Candidatus Palibaumannia cicadellinicola: one gene and its partners. The protein of the gene in region 1 interacts with the protein of each later gene in a pairwise test. Links are inferred from orthologs where the notes say so. Each region holds a gene or a part of one and is shown in the gene's direction. Other genes may lie near its edges.

Region 1 (8,339 bases):
CCATGTCCAGCGATAGTACCCTATTATTTTTTAGTCCTTCGGGAACCTCACCGTTCACGATGCGTTGGGCAAGCCCTTCTACGATTGCAGTTTTACCAACCCCAGGTTCGCCGATTAGTACGGGATTGTTTTTAGTACGCCGTAGTAAAACCTGAATGGTACGGCGGATTTCTTCGTCACGACCTATAACAGGATCTAGTTTCCCCTGTTCCGCGCGTTCAGTGAGATCAATAGTAAATTGGTTTAATGCTTGAAGCTGATTTTCTATATCTGGAGCATTTACTTGCTGCCCATTACGCATGTGATCTATAGCTTGGGTAATAGATATTGTAGTGGCACCAGCCGATTTGAGTAATTCTGCTAAGGTACCATGCGACTCAATTGATGCTAGTACAAAAAGCTCAGATGAAATAAAACTATCAAAACGTTTTTGCGCAAATTGTTCACATAAATTAAATACACGTACTAAATCTGGCGATGGTTGTACGTTGGCGCTAGTACTTTTTTCCTGCGGTAATCGCTTGCAGGCTTGTTCCACTGCTATAATTAATTGTGAGATATTAACACCTGCATACTGCAGTAACTGGCATAAGGTACTACCTTCCTGCTTGAGCAAAATCACCATGACGTGTAAAGGTTCTATGAATTTATTAGCACGCCTCATAGCTAATGACTGAGCGTCGACTAGGGCTAGTTGAAATTGATTAGTTAAACGATCCAGACGCATAATGCCTCCTACTACTGGTAAAAATAGTCACAATGGAGATTTCATATAACAGTTAGTTCATGTCAACCTAAATTTTTCAGTATCAGCTTTCAGTGCATTCACTAACTCGACCATATCTTGCGGTAACGCTGCATGCCACTCCATCTGAAGAACAGTGATAGGATGGTATAATCGTAGCATAGTCGCATGTAGCGCTTGGCGATCGAATCGGCGCAATACTTCCATTTCCATGGTATCTTTACGTATGTACTTACGGCAGTTATATTTTTGATCTCCTACCAAAGGGTGGTTGATATAGGCCATATGTACTCTAATCTGATGAGTACGGCCGGTTTCTAACCTTAGCCGCAACCTAGTATGGGCGTGAAAATGTTCCATGATGCGGTAATGCGTCACCGCTGGTTTACCTAACGGATGCACTGTCATATGTGTGCGTTTGGTTGCATGGCGGGCAATAGGTTGTTCTACAGTGCCGCCGGCAGTTATGGTGCCAATAGTTATTGCTTCGTATTCACGGGTAATATTCCGTGCCTGTAATAAATCCACTAATCTAGTCTGCGCCGGCACAGTTTTGGCTACTACCATCAAACCTGTGGTATCTTTGTCTAATCGGTGGACGATGCCTGCACGCGGCACATCTATGATCGGTGGATAATAATACAGCAAAGCATTAAGTATAGTACCGTCGGTATTACCAGCGCCTGAGTGTACTACCATATCTCGCGGTTTGTTTATGACAATAATATCATCATCCTCATACACAATATTCAACGTAATATTCTGCGGTTTCCAGTGCTGCTCATTTTCCATCACCATAGATACTTCAATTTTTTCACCGCCGAGTATTTTCTTTTTTGGAACTACAGTGACCCTACCGTTTACCTTAACTTGACCATTTAATATCCAATTTTTAATTCTAGATCGCGAATGATCATAGAATAATTTGACCATAACGTGATCTAAACGTTGCGCGAATGGTGCATGATTCACATTTCCAGTAAGATATCGATCTTGCGCCATATTGAAGTCTCTTCATTAAAGTCATGCTGTGTTATACATAGAGTTACTATGACACAATATAACACTTTGAAGAACACGTTAAAACTTATAAACTGAATGATGCACATAAAATATTTAGTTACAGTAGCAACACTAAGCATGATCTTAGTTAATTGTTCCAGTAACACAAATGCAGTTTTTAATCATATACCATCAGAAGTTTATACCTCAGCGCGGCAAAAACTACAGGATGGCTACTATAAGGAAGCCATCAAAGAACTGGAAATACTTGATAACTACTATACGTTAGGTACCTACACGCAGCAGATACAACTTGATTTAATATATACTTACTATAAATTATATGAACTAAAAATGTCGCAAATTATTATTAATCGTTTTCTACATACGAATCCTAACCATCCAAATATTGACTATGTGCTCTACATACGTGGTCTTATTAATATGGTGTTGGATGAAAGTGCATTACCTAAATTATTATTTGTTGGTTTTAATAACTCTGAACAGAATCCAGAATATGCTCATGCAGCTTTTCGTGATTTTTACCAACTCATTTATTATTATCCCTATAGCCAGTATGCTATAGATGCCAAGAAACATTTTATTTATCTTAAAGATCGGCTAGCTAAGTATGAGCTGTCGGTCGTTAAATACTATCATAAAAGAGGAGCTTATATCGCAGTAGTAAATAGAGTTGAGCAAATGTTACGTCATTTTCCTGATACCAATTCTACATACCAAGCACTACCGTATATGGAAAATGCTTACCAACAATTGCAACTTAACGGCCAGGCTGAAAAAGTTGCGAATATTATTCGTAACTTTTTTTCCAGCAATCTATAGATTAATAGAATCGATAGTTTTTAATCTTTATGCTCTTTAGCATATCCTCACGATAGCTGCATGATAGTATATATGTAGTACATACATTATATTTTATACTCATAGACATGTATCTAGTTTTACACGGTCGTAGAACTAACTACAGTTCACGATGCAATTCACGTAGCATATGGTCAGTCGTATGCCAATCTATGCAGGCATCAGTTACTGACACACCGTAACGCATTTGGTTCTGTGGTAATTCTGAAGACTGATTTCCTGAGTAAATATTACTTTCTATAATTAAGCCTATAACCGAACTATTGCCCGCTTTAATCTGCGCGAGTACAGACTTTACTACGTCAATTTGACGGCGATAATCTTTATTAGAATTACCGTGGCTACAATCGATGATCAGCGCTGATGACACACCAGCCGAAGCCATCTGCTTTTCACAATCTGCGATATCTCGCGGGTGGTAATTAGGCTGGTTACCACCACGTAAGATGATATGACCGTCTGGATTACCATTAGTCTGTAATAAGCAGATCCGACCAGCCTGATTAATTCCCATAAAGCGGTGCGCTATCGCGGCTGCACGAATCGCATTTATCGCAGTAGTCAGGCTACCGTCGGTACTATTTTTGAAACCTACCGGCATCAATAAGCCTGAGGCCATCTCGCGGTGAGTTTGGGATTCTGTGGTACGTGCGCCTATAGCCGACCAACTGAATAAGTCACCAAGATACTGGGGAACATTCGGGTCCAGCGCTTCAGTGGCTAGCGGGAGCCCTATTTTTACTAGTTCTAGCAACAAACCACGAGCCATCTTAAGCCCAACTTCTACATCACAAGATCCGTCCATATAAGGATCGCTAATAAGACCTTTCCAGCCAAAAGTAGTCCTAGGCTTTTCAAAATAGACCCGCATTACAAGATATAGTCTCTGGCTTAATTCAGAGGATAAAATTTGCAAACGATAGGCATAATCAAGAGCTGCATCGATATCGTGGATAGAACATGGACCACATACCACTAGCAAGCGAGGATCACGGTGGTGAATGATATCAGAGATTATCTGACGTGACTCGATAACTGATCGTTTTGTTGCATTACTGAAAGGAAACAAAATTTTTAATTGTTCTGGTGTAATCATCACTTTTTCATCGCTAAGAGAGACATTATCGCGAAGGTTTTGAAGACTACTACTTTCCTTATCGCTGTAAGATTAATGTTTATATATTGCGAACGTATATTATAAGCGTATACCTTAACAGCAAAAGTTATGTTTTCAATCTATGCCTCGAAATAAATTACTACTATTGGTAGTTTGGTATCTAGGAGGGAGTAGTACGTTGCGGAATAAAAGAAGAGAGATAGACCAATAATACGTAGTCATCGCAGTTTAATTTAAATAATAGGGGTTTTCAGCAGTTGCCGTATTAACGGGCGTTGGTCGCTGTTTTGTAGCCAGACAGCGTACAATGGTCTAACCACTGATGGCACTTCACGAATTGGCTGTAAATCTGGCCAGCTATGGGCCCAATGACTTGGTAAAAAAGCACAAGCACCGGTAGCTGGTAGCAATTGACGTGTTAGTTGCGCTGAACTCGTTATCATCAGCGGCGCTCGTTGGTTTACCAGTAACCTGCTTTCATGATAATGAAAATCGTTACCCCATTCTAACTGAATATAAGGACGCTGACTACTGACGAATGTGGTACTGGCGGCAAACAGCGTTAAGGAAAAACTACCCAACTGCTGGCTAGTTAATTCCTCTATCTTTGGCGCTTCAGTGGTAATTAGTAAATCTAATTGCCGCTTATGCTGTTCTTTTATCAATCCTTGATGTCCTAGTAGTGCTACACGCGCTTCTAGATGTAGTTCTGGCCTTTTATGATAGATATTTAGTAACCACTCTCCCAACCAAGCCTCCCACAGTGAGGCGCTTGCACCTATGGAGAGCCAGTCTTGCTGCAACGATTGGGTTACTTCTTGTTTAGCGACTTGCCAGGTAAACATTAGGTTTTGCGCATAAGGTAGCAGCCTTTCTCCTGCACCTGTAAGGCAGATATTATGGCGATGACGAGTAAATAAACTTACCCCTAGTTGTGTTTCTAGCTTATGTACGCGGAAGCTCACCGCAGATGGAGTTAAGCAAAGTACTTCAGCGGCCCGGCCGAAATGTTTAGTGCGGCTTACTTCTAAAAAAGTTTTAAGTAATTCTATGTTCACGATGCTCTCCAAAAAATTTTATCGTGATGATTAAAATGTTTTGTTTTACAGAACGTCAAGCCTAACTAATACTCCGGGCCATAAATAAAAAAAAGATAGGAGCGTGTAATATGGTAGAGAGTTTTTTTACGACTAATCGTTATTTCGATAACCAAAATTATCCTCGTGGCTTCTCACGTCATGGTCATTTTACTATTAGGGAAGCGCAATTACTGGAACGTTGCGGTAATGCTTATTATGATTTAGATAGTGGTAAACGTAAGCCTATTACTGATGATGAACGTAAATTTGTCGCAGTATGCCATGGTCAACATGTACCATCTAATGAGCATGAAAAAGTATGGTTAAAATATATGGCACACACCCGTCGTCCTAAACGTTTTCATACCCTATCGGGTGGTAAGCCACAGATGGATGTCGTCGAAGACTACACCGACAGCGAAGATTAAGAAAAATACTAAAGACTATTATGTAATGTAATATACTTTTAGGTCAAATAACTTTGATTCTCTGCAAGATGTTAGTTACTAGAACAGGTAAGACCAATGAGATGGAATAAACCCATTGAAGAAGCAAAAGTTTTTAATATCGTAGAATAATACTAATTATTGATTGCATTTATTGTCAGTCATTGATTAAATAGTAATGAATTTTGAGGAGTCAAAATGAAAGAACAGATAATAAATCTTAGTCAAGATTGCTTCGAAAAAAAAGTACTACAAACCGAGGGATTATTCCTAGTTGATTTTTGGGCAGAATGGTGTGGTCCCTGTAAGAATATAGCACCTATTCTAGCAGAAATTGCTGAGGAATTCAAAGGAAAGCTTCTCGTAGCAAAATTGAACATTGATGAAAATCCTACTATAGCGCCTAAGTATGGTATTCGCAGCATTCCTACCCTTTTGCTCTTTCGTAACGGCGAAGTAGTCGCCACCAAAGTAGGCGCCTTATCTAAAGGACAACTTCAAGAGTTCCTGAACGCAAATATTTAAGCGGTGTCAGGGTAGCGTACTCATATTTATTTGCGTTACTTATATTTACTACTCGACTTCTATTGAGAAACATGCTAATCTGAAAATTTCACTATCTAGTGAAATTTATGCTTTACTCTCAAAATGACCAGGGATGGCATCAAGCCAAGCAGACGAGATAAAATCTCATCATGATTTATTCTTTATTATGAGGCACTTTTTATCTCAGTCTTCTTTTTATTATTATGATTTTTGGATGAAATCTCATCATGATTTATTCTTTATTGTGAGGCACTTTTTATCTCAGTCTTCTTTTTATTATTATGATTTTTGTATGAATGGCTATTATTATCGCAATAAGTAATTTACTTTACACTGCCATCCCATCCACAATATTAGTTCGAGATATACCCCGAGTTTAAGAACCCACCATTATGAACCTTACCGAATTAAAAAATACGCCAGTTTCGGAGTTAGTCACAATCGGCGAGAAGATGGGGCTCGAAAACCTAGCCCGCATGCGTAAACAAGACATCATCTTCGCCACACTTAAGCAACATGCAAAAAGTGGAGAAGATATCTTCGGCGATGGCGTACTGGAAATACTGCAAGACGGATTTGGCTTTTTGCGCTCTGGTGACAGTTCTTACCTAGCCGGTCCGGATGATATATATGTTTCCCCCAGCCAGATTCGCCGTTTTAACCTGCGTACCGGCGATACTATTTCTGGAAAGATTCGTCCGCCAAAAGAAGGCGAGCGCTATTTTGCGCTGTTGAAGGTAAACGAGGTAAACTACGATAAGCCAGAAAATGCCCGTAATAAGATTTTATTTGAAAATCTGACGCCATTACACGCTAACTCGCGTCTACGCATGGAGCGTGGAAATGGTTCGACGGAAGATTTGACGGCCCGTGTACTAGACTTGGCATCACCTATTGGACGTGGTCAACGTGGTTTAATAGTAGCACCGCCGAAAGCAGGTAAAACAATGCTGATGCAAAATATTGCACAAAGTATTACCTATAACTATCCTGACTGCGTACTAATGGTCTTGTTAATAGACGAACGTCCAGAAGAAGTAACAGAAATGCAGCGGTTAGTTAAAGGTGAAGTGATAGCGTCAACATTTGACGAGCCAGCTACGCGCCATGTGCAAGTAGCCGAAATGGTGATCGAGAAAGCAAAGCGCCTCGTTGAGCACAAAAAAGATGTCATCATCTTGTTAGATTCTATTACACGTCTTGCGCGCGCCTACAATACTGTAGTCCCTGCTTCAGGCAAAGTTTTGACAGGTGGTGTAGATGCTAATGCCCTGCATCGTCCGAAACGTTTCTTTGGTGCAGCACGGAATATAGAAGAGGGTGGCAGTTTGACCATTATTGCTACTGCGCTGATTGATACTGGTTCAAAGATGGACGAAGTAATTTATGAAGAATTTAAAGGTACTGGTAACATGGAATTACACTTGTCGCGTAAAATTGCCGAGAAGCGTGTTTTCCCGGCTATCGATTACAACCGGTCTGGTACCCGTAAAGAAGAATTGCTTACTACTCAGGAAGAACTACAGAAGATGTGGATTTTACGTAAAATAATCCATCCGATGGGTGAAATCGACGCAATGGAATTCTTGATGAATAAATTAGCGATGACTAAAACGAATGATGAATTCTTTGATATGATGAAACGCTATTAAGTAATCAAAACTAAGGGTTGCGCCACGTAATCACGTGGCGTTTTTCATTCCTGTACTAGTCAGTCAACTCACTTGATGATACTTAACGCTTTAGTAGGTAAACTTTTTTTAATTTCTGATTGTGATTAAATGCTGATGTTAAGATCTACATGCTTAACGGAGATTCCAGTGGAAAATCAAGAGATAACAAAATCCCTATTTTATTGCCATACCGTATAGTGACGCTTGAGGCATCGGGACAGTAGTTGGTAGTTGAGTGAGGCATAAACCACAGTGAACGGCCCGATTAATAGAGCTTTTTATTGTGAATATACTCAAGATAAGTACTGATTTTGTAAAAATTTTTATTTTTTCTTTACTGTTTTTATTTTTCGTACGCAAAGTAGCAAAAAAAGTAGGTCTCGTTGATAAACCAAACTCTCGCAAATGCCACCAAGGGCAAATACCTCTAGTAGGTGGTATTTCTATTTATGCTGGTATATGTTTTACGTTTTTATATATATATAACAACCATGGTATTCCCCACATGGTGCTTTACCTAATATGTGCAGCTGTATTAGTCATAACAGGTGTTATCGATGACCGTTTTGAGATCAACGTAATAACGCGCGCCATAATTCAGGCGCTTGTTGCTGTGGCGATGATGATATTCAGCGGTAGCTATATCAAAAGTTTTGGTTATATATTCGGTCCATGGGAGATGGTTCTGGGACCATTTGGTTATTTGGTCACCCTATTCTCCTTCTGGGCTGCGATTAATGCCTTTAATATGGTGGATGGCATCGATGGTCTACTCGGTGGTCTCTCCTGTGTGTCACTTGGGGCGATGGGTATTTTACTATATATCGATAATAACCAAAGCTTAGCGCT
Region 2 (3,585 bases), 440 kb from region 1 along the record:
GGACTTATGGTTACACTTAATATTGAAACTGCCATAAAAGCCTTGAACTATGACTAAGCATTGCAGTCGCCTACCTATAGCTATATTTCTTATGGGACCAACAGCATCTGGTAAAACTGCATTAGCGGTTAAACTATACCAGCAGTTACCGGTTGAAATTATCAGTGTTGATTCAGCGCTGATTTATCGCGGCATGGATATTGGTACTGCGAAGCCAGACAGTTATGTACTGACGCAGGCACCACACAGGCTGATCAATATCTGCGATCCAGCAGAACCATATTCAACTGCAGATTTTTGCCGTCATGCACTTGATGAAATGGCTGATATAACCGCAGCAGGACGTATACCATTGCTTGTAGGTGGAACAATGCTTTACTTCAAAGCATTGCTAAATGGATTATCCCCATTGCCTAAGGCTAATAATGAAATACGTATACGCATTAAACATGAGGCCAAAACTACAGGATGGGCAGCGTTACACCGGAAATTACAAGAAATTGATGTTAGAGCTGCAAATCGTATTCATCCGAATGATTCACATAGAGTATCCCGAGCACTAGAAGTTTTTTTAGTTTCAGGTAACACTATAACGGAAATGAATAAAATATCTGGTGATGCGTTAAAGTATCAAGTGCATCAATTTGCTCTGGTGCCATTTAATCGCTTCTTGCTACACCAGCGTATCGTACGGCGATTTCATCAGATGTTAAATGATGGATTTGAAAATGAAGTCAGTATGCTTTTTGCACGTAATGATCTGAATCAAGACATGCCATCCATCCGTTGCGTTGGCTACCGTCAGATATGGTCATACCTAGCCGGAGAAACAGATTATGATGATATGGTATTTCGTAGTATTTCTGCAACACGACAGCTTGCCAAGCGCCAAATGACCTGGTTGCGGGGTTGGCCAGCTGTCAACTGGCTAGATAGTGAGCAACCTGACACAGCTCTTAACAGAGTATTACAAGTGATGGGTGCATATACTGGTTGATTTATTAACCACAGGTGATAGTACAGTACAAAATAAAGAGTACTAAACGCGCTTTGTTACATCGGTTATTTGATTGAAAGCTACATGGTTCTTATTATAAGTAAGTCAAGTAAGGAAAAGATAGAATGGCTAAGGGGCAATCTTTACAAGATCCGTTCTTAAACGCATTGCGTCGGGAACGCGTTCCGGTTTCTATTTATTTAGTGAATGGTATTAAACTACAGGGCCAAATTGAGTCTTTCGACCAGTTTGTCATTTTGCTTAAAAATACGATCAGTCAGATGATTTATAAGCACGCTATATCAACTGTGGTTCCGTCGCGCGCTGTGTCACATCACAATAACAACCTGAGTGGCTGCTCTAGTCATTATTATTATGGTAATAATCCTGTACCGGAAAATTATGATGCTGAATAGCACGTGTGAATAATTTATATTTTGCTATTTAATGGTGCTTTAGCTTTATCCTAAAATTTAACTATTTAAAGCTAACTAGCCAAAACAATAGCCCTCACTACTTGGTCATCTAGTTTTATTAAAGGAAAACAACACGATAGTCAATGGCACAGAGATCACTACTAGTGGATGACATACATGACGAGCTATGATCAGCACTTACCACCTAGAGCCGACCACATAGCAATTTTTATCAATCGTAAAATGGAGCTAAAACATGGCGTGGAATCAGCCCGGTAATCACGGACATGACCGCGACCCGTGGGGAAGTAGTAATAATAATAATGGAAATTATAATAGTTCTGCTAATTTAGATGAGATTTTTCGTAAGTTAAGTCATAAATTAAGCGGATTCGGTCATCATGGTATGCCTGGGAAAAGTAGCCTGTATATTGTGCTAATAACATTAATATTAATCTGGTCCGGCAGCGGTTTTTATACCATTAAAGAGGCCGAACGGGGCGTGGTACTTCGCTTTGGTAAATTTTACCATCTAGTGAATCCAGGCCTGAACTGGAAGCCGACCTTTATCGATATAGTAACTCCGGTCAATGTGGAGTCAGTACGAGAATTGGCTGCTTCGGGTGTAATGCTTACTTCAGATGAAAACGTAGTACGCGTGGAAATGAATGTGCAGTATCGTATTACGGATCCAGAACGTTATCTTTTTAGCGTGACCGACGCTGACGAAAGTCTGCGTCAGGCTACCGATAGCGCCTTGCGCGGCGTTATCGGTAAATATACGATGGATCTTATTCTTACGGAAGGCCGTACTGTAGTACGCAGTGATACTCAGCGTGTTCTAGAGGATACCATTCAACCATATAATATGGGTCTAACCTTGTTAGACGTTAATTTTCAAGCGGCACGGCCCCCAGAAGAGGTAAAAGCAGCTTTTGATGATGCCATCGCTGCGCGCGAAAACGAACAACAATATATTCGCGAAGCAGAAGCTTATGCTAACGAGGTACAACCTCGAGCTAACGGTCAAGCGCAGCGCATCTTGGAAGAGGGTCGTGCTTATAAAGCACGCACGATACTAGAGGCACAAGGTGAAGTTCAGCGTTTCGCTAAGGTGTTGCCTGAGTATAAGGCTGCACCAGAAATCACACGCGAACGTCTATATATCGATGCTATGGAGCATATGCTAAGCAACACTAATAAAATTATAGTCAACGAAAAAAGCAGTAATAACTTAATGATGCTACCGCTAGACCATATGTTACGCCATCATTTGACTGATAATAACAAACATGTTCAGGACAGCGATGCGTTTAATTTAATGCGGTTACCCACAGCCGGCAACAAAGATAGTGAGACAGTTATTAACCAGCGCAAGGCTAATATACAGCGCGATAATGCCAACAGCAAAGGGAGATAGTAACTAATGCGTAAGCCTTTAACACTAATTGTGGTCATAATTTGTTTAATGTTGTACGCATCACTATTCGTTGTTCAAGAAGGACAACGTGGTATCGTTTTGCGCTTCGGTAAAGTACTACGCGATAGCTATCACAAACCACTCATTTATAATCCGGGCTTGCATATTAAGATTCCTTTAATTGAAACGGTAAAAAACCTAGATGCGCGTATTCAAACTATGGAAAATCAGGCAGATCGCTTTGTCACGATGGAAAAAAAAGATCTCATCGTTGACTCCTATATTAAGTGGCGTATCAGTGACTTTAGTCGTTATTATCTTGCTACTGGTGGTGGTGATGTTTCACAGGCCGAAGTGCTACTCAAACGTAAATTCTCTGATCGCTTACGTTCCGAATTAGGTAGGCTGCATGTCAAGGGTATTGTGACCGACTCACGTAATCAGCTCATGACCGACGTACGGGAAGCGCTTAATCATGGTACCTCTGGCGATGACGATGAGTTACCATCGACTGCGACTGATAATGCGATAGCATCTGCGGTAGCACGTGTTGAGCGCGAAACAAAGGGGTTGCAACCTGCTGCAGCTACAGTAAATTCGAATAGTATGACCGCGTTGGGTATTCAGGTCGTAGATGTGCGTATCAAGCAAATCAATTTGCCGACCGAAGTGTTTGATGCTATCTATCAGCGTATGCGTGCTGAACGTGAGGCCGTTGCTCGTCGTCATCGTTCGCAGGGCCAGGAAGAAGC
Region 3 (3,764 bases), 320 kb from region 1 along the record:
TGGTTCTGCATTACAAGCATTAGAACATAATGAGAATTGGACTTCAAAAATCATTGAATTATCTGAAGCACTAGATCGTTATATTCCTGAACCAGAACGTGCGATTGATAAATCATTTTTATTACCTATTGAAGATGTTTTCTCTATTTCAGGTCGTGGTACAGTAGTAACAGGTCGTGTAGAGCGTGGTATTCTTAAAGTTGGTGAAGAAGTAGAAATTATTGGTATTAAAGATACTACGAAAACTACCTGTACAGGTGTTGAAATGTTTCGTAAATTATTAGATGAAGGACGTGCTGGTGAGAATATTGGTGTTTTGCTCCGTGGAACAAAACGTGATGATGTAGAACGTGGTCAGGTATTAGCTAAACCAGGATCAATTAAACCACATACTAAATTCACATCAGAAGTTTATATTCTCAATAAAGAGGAAGGTGGACGTCATACTCCTTTTTTTAAAGGTTATCGCCCACAATTTTACTTCCGTACTACTGATGTAACAGGTACTATTGAATTACCAAAAGATGTTGAAATGGTTATGCCTGGTGATAACATTAAAATGATTGTTAATTTAATTGCTCCTATTGCTATGGATGAAGGATTACGATTTGCTATCCGTGAAGGTGGTCATACCGTTGGTGCCGGTGTTGTTACTAACATTATCGAGTAAATAGTTTTAATCTTATAAAAAATTAAATATATATATAATATATATAATCAATTAAATTGATGAGCTAAAATTAAGCTATGTTTATTAAAATTATGTTATAGGTATTAGTATTTATGATTTCTAATACCGAAGCTCTAGAAAAAGAAAAAAAACGTATCCAAGAAATAGTAAAATGGTTCATAGTAATTTTATTATTAATAATAGCTATTGTAGGTAATTATTTTTATCGAGATTTAAGCTTGATATTACGAATAGTAGCTATCTTTTTTATAATTACTATTACAGGTATTGTTGCTCTAATGACTGAGCAAGGTAAGTTAATGATTATGTTTGTACGTGAAGCACGTATTGAAGTACGTAAAGTTATTTGGCCAACTCGCCAAGAAACTTTCTATACCACTTTAATAGTAGCTATAGTTACTACATTAATGTCACTTATTCTTTGGGGGCTAGATAGTTTTCTAGTCAGTATGGTATCTTTTATTACCAGCCTGAGGTTCTAGATGTCCGAAGATTCTCAAAAACGCTGGTATGTAGTTCAAGCGTTTTCCGGTTTGGAGGGACGAGTAGCACAATCCCTTCGTGAATATATTAAATTACATGCTACAAAAAAATTTTTTGGGGAAGTTATGGTACCAACAGAAGAAGTTGTTGAAATTCGTTGTGGCCAACGTCGTAAAAGTGAAAGGAAATTCTTTCCTGGTTATGTGTTAGTACAAATGGTAATGAATGATAGTAGTTGGCATTTAGTACGGAGTGTACCGCGTGTCATGGGTTTTATCGGCGGTACATCAGATCGTCCTGCACCTATTAGCGATAAAGAGGTTCATGCGATCATGAATCGTCTACAACAAATAGGTGATAAGCCACGTCCTAAAACACTATTTGAGCCAGGAGAATTAATACGTGTTAATGATGGACCATTTGCTGACTTTAATGGAGTAGTAGAAGAAGTAGATTATGAGAAGAGTCGCTTAAAAGTATCAGTTTCTATTTTTGGTCGCGCTACTCCTGTAGAACTAGATTTTGGTCAAGTAGAAAAAGGTTAAGCTCAAGCTCTCTAATTGATTAAAGAGCTGAATTAAGTCGCTTAAATAGGAAATCAAAATGGCCAAGAAAATACAAGCGTATGTAAAACTTCAAATTGCTGCAGGTATGGCAAATCCTAGTCCACCAGTAGGTCCAGCCTTAGGTCAGCAAGGCGTTAATATTATGGAATTTTGTAAACATTTTAACGTTAAAACGGAGTCTTTTGAAAAAGGTTTGCCAATTCCTGTTGTTATTACTGTCTACTCTGATCGTTCGTTTACTTTTGTTACTAAGACTCCACCAGCTGCGATTTTATTAAAAAAAGCAGCTGGTATTAAGTCTGGTTCTAGTCAAGCAAAAATAGAGAAAGTTGGTAAAGTAACTCATTCTCAAGTTCGTGAAATTGCTGAAACCAAAGCTGCAGATATGAACAGTAGTAATGTCGAAGCTATGTATCGTTCCATTATAGGTACTGCTTTTTCTATGGGTCTGGTAGTAGAAGGTTAAAATATGGTTAAAATCACCAAGCGTATGCGTATAATTCGTGATCAAATTAACTCTACTAAAGAACATAATATATATAATGCTATTACCTTATTAAAAAATGTTGCTATAGTAAAGTTTATAGAGAGTATTGATGTAGCGGTAATACTTGGTATCGATGCACGTAAATCAGATCAAAATATCCGTGGTGCAACGGTACTACCGCATGGTACTGGTCGTAGTCTCCGTGTAGCAGTTTTTGCGCAGGGTATCAATGTTATAGCAGCTAAAACTGCAGGTGCTGATGTAGTTGGTATGGAAGATTTAGCTGCACAAATAAAAAAAGGCCAATTAGATTTTGATGTTGTTGTTGCATCTCCAGATACTATGTACATAGTGAGCCCATTAGGACAGATCTTAGGTCCACGCGGTATGATGCCTAATCCTAAAGTAGGTACTGTTACTAATAATATTTCTTTAGCGGTAAAAGAGATTAAAGCTGGTCAGGTACGTTACCATAATGATAAAAACGGTATTATTCATACGACCATCGGTAAAGTAGATTTTGAATCGAATAAATTAAAAGAAAACTTAGAAGCTTTGTTGATGGCACTTAAAAAAGACAAACCAATACAGACTAAAGGTGTTTATATAAAAAAGTTTGTTTATCAACAACCATGGGACCTGGCTTAACCATTGATAAATCTAGCTTATCGATAGTGAATCAAGTTAGTCCTTAATTTTTATATTTAACATTTGACCCATCTTCTAGGCTTAATCCAGGAGAAAAATCTCATGGCACTCAATCTGCAGGATAAACAAGCGATTGTTGCTAAAGTAAAAAAATTAGCTAAAGATGCACTATCTGCTGTTGTTGCTGATTACCGTGGTATTCCAGTAAATGAAATGACCAAACTACGTACAGCAGGTCGTACAATGGGCGTCAATATGCTTGTTGTTCGTAACACGATGATGTATCGCGTTGTTGAAAATACTCATTTTGCATCTTTAAAAGAAACTTTTTTTGGGCCCACTTTAATTGCATTTTCTACTCAACATCCGGGTGCAGCTGCCCGTCTTTTTAAAAGTTTTGCTAAAGATAATACAACATTTCATATTAAAGCAGCAGCTTTTGAAGGTAGAATTATTCCGGGGTCACAGATAGATCAATTAGCTACTCTGCCAACTTACGAAGAAGCAATTGCAAATATGATGTTTACTCTAAAAGAAGCATCTTTAGGAAAACTAGCTCGCATTTTGATGGCACTATCGCATCAGAAACAAAAAGCGGCGTAAAAAAACATTTACCTTATTTTAGGAAAAATTGCTATGTCACTCACTAAAGAACAAATTTTAGACGCCGTAGCCGAAATGTCTATTTTAGATGTTACTAAGCTAATTTCTATGATGGAAGAAAAATTTGGTGTTTCCTCTATTGCTAATGTAGCTGTGACTCCCAGTACTATTGAGGCTGTTGAAGAACAAACTGAGTTTGAAGTGGTACTTAGAGCTATTGGTAGTAACAAAGTTTCTGTTATCAAAACAGTACGAAGCGCTCTTGGTCTGGGCTTAAAAGAAGCAA

Evidence for each region. The genes of interacting proteins can lie anywhere in the genome.
Region 2: the proteins of rho (region 1) and hfq interact in binary tests that used the Escherichia coli proteins (3 or more experiments, as listed by UniProt). The link is inferred for Candidatus Palibaumannia cicadellinicola from one-to-one orthologs.
Region 3: the proteins of rho (region 1) and nusG interact in binary tests that used the Escherichia coli proteins (3 or more experiments, as listed by UniProt). The link is inferred for Candidatus Palibaumannia cicadellinicola from one-to-one orthologs.

Annotation. Positions count from the first base shown.
Region 1 is NZ_CP008985.1:234,618-242,956, reverse strand. What follows is about bases 5,491-8,339. They hold rho (transcription termination factor Rho), read left to right. Parts: upstream 5,491-6,209; coding sequence 6,210-7,469; downstream 7,470-8,339. Other genes in these bases: wecA (UDP-N-acetylglucosamine--undecaprenyl-phosphate N-acetylglucosaminephosphotransferase), read left to right, coding at 7,774-8,339; trxA (thioredoxin TrxA), read left to right, coding at 5,491-5,796. Also shown: ATP-dependent chaperone ClpB, read right to left, coding at 1-727; 23S rRNA pseudouridine(1911/1915/1917) synthase RluD, read right to left, coding at 785-1,747; outer membrane protein assembly factor BamD, read left to right, coding at 1,844-2,590; HTH-type transcriptional regulator HdfR, read right to left, coding at 3,980-4,804; IM45_RS01105 (MaoP family protein), read left to right, coding at 4,915-5,253; more of trxA, read left to right, coding at 5,470-5,490. UniProt on the Escherichia coli protein: Facilitates transcription termination by a mechanism that involves Rho binding to the nascent RNA, activation of Rho's RNA-dependent ATPase activity, and release of the mRNA from the DNA template.
Region 2 is NZ_CP008985.1:671,952-675,536, reverse strand. What follows is about bases 1-2,767. They hold hfq (RNA chaperone Hfq), read left to right. Parts: upstream 1-1,122; coding sequence 1,123-1,413; downstream 1,414-2,767. Other genes in these bases: hflK (FtsH protease activity modulator HflK), read left to right, coding at 1,670-2,767; miaA (tRNA (adenosine(37)-N6)-dimethylallyltransferase MiaA), read left to right, coding at 50-997; mutL (DNA mismatch repair endonuclease MutL), read left to right, coding at 1-57. Also shown: more of hflK, read left to right, coding at 2,768-2,833; protease modulator HflC, read left to right, coding at 2,840-3,585. UniProt on the Escherichia coli protein: RNA chaperone that binds small regulatory RNA (sRNAs) and mRNAs to facilitate mRNA translational regulation in response to envelope stress, environmental stress and changes in metabolite concentrations.
Region 3 is NZ_CP008985.1:558,074-561,837, forward strand. What follows is about bases 1-2,946. They hold nusG (transcription termination/antitermination protein NusG), read left to right. Parts: upstream 1-1,173; coding sequence 1,174-1,719; downstream 1,720-2,946. Other genes in these bases: tuf (elongation factor Tu), read left to right, coding at 1-670; secE (preprotein translocase subunit SecE), read left to right, coding at 784-1,173; rplK (50S ribosomal protein L11), read left to right, coding at 1,778-2,206. Also shown: rplJ (50S ribosomal protein L10), read left to right, coding at 2,978-3,478; rplL (50S ribosomal protein L7/L12), read left to right, coding at 3,512-3,764. UniProt on the Escherichia coli protein: Part of the processive rRNA transcription and antitermination complex (rrnTAC). The complex forms an RNA-chaperone ring around the RNA exit tunnel of RNA polymerase (RNAP).